Regions from separate parts of the Cobetia sp. Ld8 genome, predicted to be linked through region 3. Evidence: predicted binding sites of a transcription regulator. Region 3 holds the regulator's gene; each other region holds the start of a gene.
The links. The regulator sigma-54, encoded in region 3, starts transcription at its own class of promoters, with help from an activator protein. The targets are predictions, from matches to a motif close to TGGCACNNNNNTTGCTNT.

Region 1 (3,113 bases), on a different contig from region 3:
GAAGGGAGTCCCCGGTTCCGGGGCGGCAAAGACCTCGTGGTGGATGCGCGCGAGACTCCAGTGCAGCTCGCGCGCCGCTTCCTTCACGGCATCGATCATGGCCTGCGGGCCGCAGAGATAGACGTGCGTGCCGGCGGGCTGACGCGCCAGCATGGCCTTCAGATTCGGGCGTTCGAGGCGATGCTGGGTGATGTTGCCACTCGCCAGATAGGGCGCGGCCTCCGGGAAGCGGGCGACGTCGAGGTCCTGGCTGCGCAGGTGCAGCTCCCAGCTGGCGCCACGCCGCTCAAGCTCCGGCAGGTAGGAGAGAAACGGCGTGATGCCGATGCCGCCTGCCAGCATCAGGTGGTGGCGCGCCTGCCAGTGCGGCAGAAACAGGTTGGCCGGCGGGCTGAGTTCCAGCTCGTCACCGACCTGCACACGGGAATGGATGGCTTCGGAGCCGCCACGCGAGACCGGCTGACGACGCACCGCGATGCAGTAATGCGAGGGATCATCCGGCGGGCTGATCAATGAGTAGGCGTTGCGACACACCCGCCCCTCTCCCGGAATGCCCAGCACCACATGACTGCCCGGCGAGAACGGCGTGAAGGGGGGAGCCTCATCGGCAGGCACCAGGGTGAGACGGCGCACGCTGCTGCTGAGCTGATCGACCGCGGCGACCCGCGCCTTCATGAAGCGAGACATGGTGCCACCTCCTCCTGTGGGGGAATCTCTCCCGGGGCTTCCGCATCGATTCGCACGCCCATGTAGGCGCCGAGACGCTTGGAAAAATGATCACGCACTTCCAGCATCAAACCGCAGCCATCACAGGCTGCCGGCGAGTGGATGACATGCTCACTGACCTGCTGACAGTGCACGCAGAACACATGCCGCCCCAGGGCAGCGACCGGCAACATCACCATGTCATCCAGCAGCAGCCCCTGCTGCTGAGCCAGATTGGCGACCTGCCACACGAAATGCTCACTGCCGATGATGACCAGACACCCCGCGACACCGATCTCGCTGATGGCGCCGACCAGTGCGTCGCAGGCCTTCGGGCGGTCATCGACGTCGTACCAGCGATGCAGACGGGCGTTGTCGACGGGGCCCGTGGGCAACGCCTCTGTTGCCGGGGCGGATTGCACGGCGCCTCCCACCTCGCGGCTACCGAGCTGCCCCAGCAGCGTACTGATCAGCTGACAATGCATCTGCAGCTGCTGACGGGCGTTGCCCGCCGCCTCACCAGTACCTGGCAGGCTCTCGGGAGACTGGCACGCCACCAGATAGCGTTGGGCATCGGGCAGCGCCTCGATGCGTGGATAGTGTTGCCGACTTCGAATCCCGGCAGTGACAGAGGATGATTGCGGGCTTTTCATGACACGACCCTGCTCTGAGAAATTGTCCTTGTTGTAATGCCGCCGTCTTGACGATGACGTGCATCCGACTACCACTCCATTTCTTGAGCATATTTCGTGCCATTGACGGCAAAATCATTGCCCCACATACCCGACAAAATTGCCTGAAAATCCTGCTTCATACATGAACCATCAATCGAGACATTCACGCACCAAAACAGAACACTCAGCTCAGGTAAAACGGCTTATATTCACCATTATTGCTCTGTTTCATTCTCACCCCACAAGCCAACCTCTACGCCTGACATCTTTCTCATGAAATAACCACAAGATCCTGAAAGAATGGAAAAACTCTGCCTTGAGAAAATCACGACCTCTCCGTCGACACGACACCATGTGCTTCTCCATCATCAGCATTATGACGCGCTTTCGCTTGCACGATATCGGCCGGATTCCTTGATTGAACTCAGCACAAAAGAAAGCGCCTCACCGAAGGGGTGAGGCGCTCTAATGACTCGATGGAATCAGGTCACATTTTTCTACATCAACCGGAGCAGAGCTCTTGTCATTGCGACAGCTTGCCTGGACAACATTGCGGCGAGCTTGCTGACAAAAGGCTTCGCAGCTTTGCCATGACAATCATGCGCAATGCCAGCCATGCACGATCGCTCTCATGCGCAATGGCACACGCACGATAGAGATCGTGCCATCAGTAACCGCTCTGTCCCGGCACCCAGTTGGTGCCCGCCAGCGGCACCCGGGCCATGGCCGCGGCTTCCACGTTCAGGGCGACCAGATCTTCCGGTTCCAGGTGGTGCAGGTGCGACTTGCCACAGGCACGTGCCAGGGTCTGGGCTTCCAGCGTCAGCACGCGCAGGTAGTTGGCCAGACGCTTGCCGGCTGCGACCGGGTCCAGTCGCTGGCTCAGCTCCGGGTCCTGGGTGGAGATACCGGCCGGACACTTGCCATCCTGGAAGTCGTCATAGAAACCGGCGGCGGACCCCAGCTTCTGATACTCATCGGCATAGCGCGGATGGTTGTCGCCCAGCGCAATCAAGGCGGCGGTACCGATGGCCACGGCGTCGGCACCCAGCGCGATCGCCTTGGCCACATCAGCGCCATTGCGAATCCCGCCGGAGACGATCAGCTGCACCTCACGGTGCAGGCCCATCTCCTGCAGTGCCTGAGTGGCCTGGGGGATGGCAGCCATGGTCGGGATGCCGACGTGTTCGATGAAGACATCCTGGGTGGCGGCCGTGCCGCCCTGCATGCCATCCAGCACGATGACATCCGCGCCCGCCTTCACCGCCAGCTTGACGTCGTAGTAGGTGCGGGTCGCGCCGATCTTGACGTAGATCGGCACCTGCCAGTCGGTGATCTCGCGCAGTTCGGCAATCTTGATCGCCAGGTCATCCGGGCCGGTCCAGTCCGGGTGGCGACAGGCGCTGCGCTGGTCAATGCCCTGCGGCAGCGTACGCATGCCCGCGACCCGCTCGGAAATCTTCTGGCCCAGCAGCATGCCGCCACCGCCGGGCTTGGCGCCCTGCCCGAGCACGACTTCAATCGCATCGGCCTTGCGCAGGTCGTCCGGGTTCATGCCATAACGTGACGGCAGATACTGATAGACGAGTCGCGAGGACTGGCCGCGCTCCTCCGGGGTCATGCCGCCATCGCCGGTGGTGGTGGAGGTGCCGATTTCCGAGGCGCCACGCCCCAGCGCTTCCTTGGCCTGGGCGGACAGGGCACCGAAGCTCATGCCAGCGATGGTCACCGGCG
Region 2 (3,113 bases), on a different contig from region 3:
CTCTATTCGGTGTTCTTCGATCAGCACCTGCATCCGATGCTGGAAGTGGTGCAGGACACGGTGGGACGCCATGACAGCTTCATGCTCGCCTGTTCGCCGCAGTATTACGAACACCACGGCTACTTCGGCCACGATAGCTGCACGATCAATTTCAACAACGCCCTGTCGGCGTCGCATGGCATTCAACAGCGTGCCAGCTGGCCGGCGATCAACTTCTTCTTCAATGCCTATGTAGAGCCCTGCGGGACCCTGGCGGTGGACGAGCCCTGGTCGCGCCCCGGCGATTACGTGCTGCTGCGCGCCGACCGTGACCTCATCTGCGCCTCATCGGCCTGTCCGGATGACATCGACGCCGCCAATGGCTGGGTGCCGACCGATATCCAGGTGCGCATCTACGCCGCTGAACATGATTTCCCCCGTGGGATCGCCTATCGCAATCGGCCCGAGGAATTGCCGCGCATGACACTGCCCACCGCCTTTCATCCCTGCACCTCCGCCTTGACCAAGCAGTTCATCGACTACCACGGCTACTGGCTGGCCACGCATTACGAAGGGTGGGGCGCGCGGGCCGAATATCTGGCCTGCCGCGAGCGGGTCGCGATGATGGATCTCTCGGCGCTGCGCAAGTTCGAGGTCGCCGGCCCCGATGCCGAACGCCTGCTGCAATACGCATTGACCCGCAATGTACGACGGCTCTCCATCGGCGAGGTGGTGTACTCGGCCATGTGTCAGGAAACCGGCGGCATGCTCGATGATGGCACCTTGTTCCGCATGGGCGAGCAGACCTTCCGCTGGATCTGCGGTGACCCGGCCAGCGGCCAGTGGCTCAGGGAGCTTGCCCAGCGCCAGGGCTATCGCGTCACGGTGCGTGACTCCACTCATCAGCTGCACAACATCGCGCTGCAGGGCCCGAAGAGCCGCGAGGTGCTGGCGCCGCTGATCTGGAATGCGCGTACCCAGCCAGACGTTCAGGGGCTGGGCTGGTTCCGCTTCATGATCGGTCGTCTGTCGGGGCCGGATGGCATTCCGCTGATGGTGTCGCGTACCGGCTATACCGGCGAGCTCGGTTATGAAATCTGGTGCCATCCCAAGGACGCCCCGGCCGTGTGGGAGGCGATCTGGGCGGCGGGTGAGCCCCATGGCATCGCGCCGCTGGGACTGGATGCCCTCGATATGCTGAGAATCGAGGCGGGGCTGATCTTCGCCGGTCATGAATTCTGCCCGCAGACCTCCCCCTATGAGGCGGGCATCGGCTTCACCGTGCCGATGAAGAGCAAGGAGGATGACTTCGTCGGGCGGGCAGCGCTGCAACGCGAGGCGCCGGAATCACGGCATCGCGTGATGGGCCTGAAGATGCACAGCAGCGAGTTGGTCAGCCATGGCGACCTCGTCTATCACGGCCGCTATCCGGTGGGCGTGGTCACCAGTGCCACCCAGTCGCCGCTGCTCGATCGCTCCATCGCGATGTGCCGCCTGGCACCGGACTTCGCAAGCCCGGGAACCCAGCTTGAGATCGGTCAGCTGGATGGCCATCAGAAGCGCCTCGCCGCCGAGGTGGTGACATTGCCCTTCCATGACCCGGAGCGCCTCAAGGTGCGTAGCTGATCTCACTGCCAGGAGGGGAAGCATGAGAGATAAGTCGCGCGCAATGACCTGCGTATATGCAGCGCCCTGCAAGTCATCTCACGGTGCATGCCGTGGCCGGCATGCCTCAATAACGCCCATCCTCCTCGCAGGGAAGGCTTCATGGGCTTCATATCTGAAGAGGAGTCCTCGGTTTCAAGAATGATGCAGTAAAAACAACGAATTGCTGAGGGTGGCCAATCAGGGTCATCTGGCATGTCGCTTGCTTTATCCAGCAGGTCCCCTTGAAAAACAACAACAACCCCCGGACGGGCAGTGCCGCTTGCACAGTGAAGCGCGCTGATCCACAGGCTCCGGTAAAGGAGAAAAGACGATGGATGAAAAGACGTTGCAAAGCATATTGGATATGCATCAGGCGATGAACATCGAGGTGTTCTATTGGTGGTGTACCGCCATCATGTTCCTGATCCATGCAGGCTTTCTGGCCTATGAGATCGGTGCCTCGCGTTCCAAGAATGCGTTGGCATCCGGCATGAAGAACGTGCTGACGCTGGCCTCGATCATCCCCGCCTTCTACTTCGTGGGCTGGTGGATCTACAACGCCTTCCCCAACGGGCTGATCCCCATCGAGGCGTCCGCCGCTCTGCCGTGGAGCGCGAGCATGCGTCCGGACGCCGATGACATGGGCACCGGCATCTTCTTCGCTGCCTTTGCCCTGTTCGGCGCGACTACCGGCTCCATCCTGTCGGGGGCGGTGATCGAACGCATCCGCCTGGGGGCCTTCCTGATTCTGGCGGTGATTCTCGGCGCCGGTGTCTGGATCATGGCGGGCGCCTGGGGCTGGCATCCGGATGGCTGGATGCTGCACAAGCTGGGCTACCACGATGTCGGCGCCGCCGGTGTGGTGCACGCCGTGGCCGGCTTCTTCGCGCTGGGGGTGCTGCTCAATCTGGGCGCGCGCATCGGCAAGTACAGTGACGATGGCAAGCCGCAGGTGATCGCGCCGCACAACATGCCGATGACGTTGATCGGCCTGATGCTGATCATCGTCGGTTTCTTCGGCTTCCTCGGCGGCTGCATCATCTTCAACACCGGTGACATCGGCTGGACCACCATCTACGGCAATCGCACCAACCTTTCTGCCTTCGCCTTCAATACCCTGATGGGCTTCGGCGGCGGCGTGATCGGTGCTTATCTGTCCTCGCGTGATCCCTTCTGGACCATGTCCGGTGCGCTGGGCGGCATCATCACCGTCGCGGCGGGGCTGGATCTCTACAACCCGGGCCTGGCCTTCGTGCTGGCGGTCACCGGTGGCGCCCTGATGCCGAAGATCGGCGCACTGCTCGAGAAGCGTGGCCTGGATGATTCCGTCGGCGCCTTCGCGGTGCATGGCTTCTGCGGCTTCTACGGCGTGGTACTGGTGGGCATCTTCGCGGCCGGCTTCCCGAATGTCGGCGAAGGCGTGCCGGACGTTTCCTTCACCGGCCAGCTGACCGGCGCGGTGGTGATGGCGCTGACGGGCTTCATTC
Region 3 (3,113 bases):
AGGGCTGGGCCGACACCATCCGCTACCATGCACTGGAGCGCCGCGTGGAGCTGGTCGGCAACGCGCGTCTCGAGAAAGGCGATGACACCTTCGAAGGCGGCTACGTGGAGTACTTCCTCGACAAGCGCCAGGTGAACGCCAACAACAGCAAGACGGCACAGCAGACCGAAGGCGGTCGCGTGCACATGACTCTGACGCCGCGCGGCGCCAATGCCAGCAAGGAAAACTAAGTCATGACTGCTGCTACTCCGCGTACGCTGAGCGCTCGCCATCTGGCCAAGGCCTACAAGGGCCGCAAGGTGGTCAAGGACATCTCGCTGGAGATCCGCCAGGGCGACATCGTCGGCCTGCTGGGCCCCAATGGCGCCGGCAAGACGACCTCGTTCTACATGATCGTCGGGCTAGTGCGCGCCGATGCCGGCAACGTCTCCATCGATGACAAGGACCTCTCCGCTGCCGCCATGCATCAGCGTGCACGCGCCGGCATCGGCTATCTGCCGCAGGAAGCGTCGATCTTCCGCAAGCTGTCGGTGGCCGATAACATCATGGCGATTCTGGAGACCCGCAAGGACCTGGATCGCAATGGCCGCAAGGCACGCCTTGAAGAGTTGCTCGAGGAATTCAGCATCACGCACATCCGCGCCAGCGCCGGCATGAGCCTGTCCGGTGGTGAGCGTCGTCGGGTCGAGATCGCCCGTGCACTGGCCACCGAGCCGGACTTCGTGCTGCTCGATGAGCCCTTCGCCGGCGTCGACCCCATCTCGGTGGGCGAGATCAAGAGCATCGTGCGCCAACTGCGCGATCGTGGCATCGGCGTGCTGATCACCGACCACAACGTGCGCGAGACGCTCGATATCTGTGACACCGCCTATATCGTCGGCGATGGCCAGATCATCGCCCACGGTGACGCGGACTCCATCCTGGCCAACCAGCAGGTGCGCGACGTCTACCTGGGCCACGAGTTCACGCTCTAGGGTCAGCGGCTGCGCTGAGTCCTCGCGAGGCGAAAGCTTCAAAAGCCGCTGCGTGATTTTATCGCGTAGCGGCTTTTTCATGTCTGACATCAGACGCATGCATGACGTCCATACCACCTTGGTGGAAACATGGCATGCAAGTTGCTTGAATATTCACGGCAACCACTTGTCAGTGCCCCGAGTCACGGTATAGCGTAGTAAGCACGTTCCTTTGCCGTGAATTGACTGACTCCATGAAACCCACCCTGCAACTCCGCCTCGGCACCTCGCTGACCATGACGCCGCAGCTCCAGCAAGCGATCCAGCTGCTGCAGCTGTCGACGCTCGACCTGCGTCAGGAGATTCAGCAAGCCCTCGAGTCCAACCCCATGTTGGAGCTCGACGAGGACTACGAGTCGCTGGATGTCGTCGAGACACAGGATTCAAGCGAGATCTCCACTGCCGACTCCTCGAGCGAGATTCCCGAGGAATACCCCCTCGACAGTGACTGGTCGGACCTCTACCAGGACCACGCCGGTAGCCTGACCAGCTCCGGCAGTGGCAGCGGGAGCGAAGAAGGGCCGGACTTCGATCGCAATACCAGTGTCGAGAGCCTGCAGGACCACCTGCGCTGGCAGCTGGCGATGACCGACCTCGATGGCCGTGAACGCCAGATGGCGGAGAGCTTGATCGATGCCGTCGACGGTGCCGGCTATCTGAGCCTGTCACTCGATGAGCTGGTCGATGGCCTGCGTGGCCAGGGCCTGCCCGGCCTGAAGGCCTCCGAGCTCGAGCAGGTATTGCTGCGTCTGCAGCAGTTCGACCCGACTGGCGTCTTCGCTCGTGATCTGCGCGAATGCCTGCTGCTGCAACTGGCGCTGCTGCCGGATGATCTGCCGCTGCTGGCGCAGGCGCGCCGCTTGGTACGTCAATTCCTCGAGGCACTGGGCAACGATGACCGCAAGCTGCTCAAGCGGCGCCTGAGCCTTGACGATGACGAGCTGGACCACGTCATCCGCCTGGTACGCGCGCTCGACCCGCGTCCGGCATCCGCCTGGGGCGAGCCCGCCAGCGATTACGTGATCCCTGATCTGCTGGTGCGCCATACCCGCCATGGCTGGCAGGTCGAGCTCAACCCGGAAGCGCTGCCCAAGCTGCGCATCCAGCCGGAATACGCCGCGCTGATCAAGCGTGCCGACAAGTCCGCCGACAACACCTTCCTAAAGGACAACCTGCAGGAAGCGCGCTGGCTGATGAAGAGCCTGTCATCACGCAATGACACCCTGCTCAAGGTCGGCCGCGAGATCATGGCACGCCAGATCGACTTCCTCGAGCAAGGCGAGGAAGGCATGAAGCCGCTGATTCTGGCCAACATCGCCGAAGTGGTCGAGATGCACGAATCGACCATCTCGCGGGTCACGACCCAGAAGTACATCCACACCCCGCGCGGCGTCTTCGAGCTCAAGTTCTTCTTCTCGAGCCAGGTTGGTGGCAGCGGCAGTGGCGACGCCCACTCAAGCACCGCCATTCGTGCCCGCATCCGCAAGCTGATCGCGGAAGAGCCGGCCCGCAAGCCTCTCTCCGACTCACGGCTGGTCGATCTGCTCGCCAGCGATGGCATCGAGGTCGCACGCCGTACCGTGGCCAAGTATCGCGAAGCGATGGGCATCCCCTCCTCCAGCGAGCGCAAGCGTCTGGCCTGACGCATCACCTGCGGCTGCCATGCCCAGCTCTCACCTCCACAATGGCAGCCGTCGCCAACCTCAAGCGTTGGATTTTCCGCTCATCAGCCTCTGACTTCGCGGGTAGCGTTATGCCTGTCGCGCGCTCTGTCATGCCGTCAACCGCTCGCCAATTGCCCGTCATGGCCCATGACAGCGCGCAGAATGATGGTAAAAAACCGCCGTTCCGGCAGCGTCATTTACCGTCAATCGCATGTTTTTAAAGTCACTTTTGCGCGTATTGCACCTGGATGACACCCGAAGAACCTCCCGGAACGTCGCTTGCTCCACGCAATCGAAGCGCCTGAAAGGCGACGTACATGCAGGGATTGGCGACGAAAACCCGCCTTCTTGCGCGTCTTTCACGCACCACCCACCAGACGTGCCCTTGAAGTCCACTCCGTTACCCCTCACTGAGTTGAAGACAAGCACTGAGCCA

Region 1: the regulator sigma-54 is predicted to act here: its motif matches at 1,443-1,460, upstream of ACJJV2_RS09635 (dimethylamine monooxygenase subunit DmmA family protein).
Region 2: the regulator sigma-54 is predicted to act here: its motif matches at 1,836-1,853, upstream of ACJJV2_RS09915 (ammonium transporter).

What each region holds. Positions count from the first base shown of each region.
Region 1 covers NZ_JBISHF010000007.1:1,149,474-1,152,586, forward strand. Annotated here, with positions in the region: gene ACJJV2_RS09630 (PDR/VanB family oxidoreductase) at 1-687, opposite strand, end outside; gene ACJJV2_RS09635 (dimethylamine monooxygenase subunit DmmA family protein) at 672-1,358, opposite strand; gene ACJJV2_RS09640 (FMN-binding glutamate synthase family protein) at 2,047-3,113, opposite strand, start outside.
Region 2 covers NZ_JBISHF010000007.1:1,212,926-1,216,038, reverse strand. Annotated here, with positions in the region: gene ACJJV2_RS09920 (DUF1989 domain-containing protein) at 1-1,605, shown strand, start outside; gene ACJJV2_RS09915 (ammonium transporter) at 1,958-3,113, shown strand, end outside.
Region 3 covers NZ_JBISHF010000008.1:640,199-643,311, forward strand. Annotated here, with positions in the region: gene lptA (lipopolysaccharide transport periplasmic protein LptA) at 1-230, shown strand, start outside; gene lptB (LPS export ABC transporter ATP-binding protein) at 234-974, shown strand; gene ACJJV2_RS13715 (RNA polymerase factor sigma-54) at 1,208-2,656, shown strand.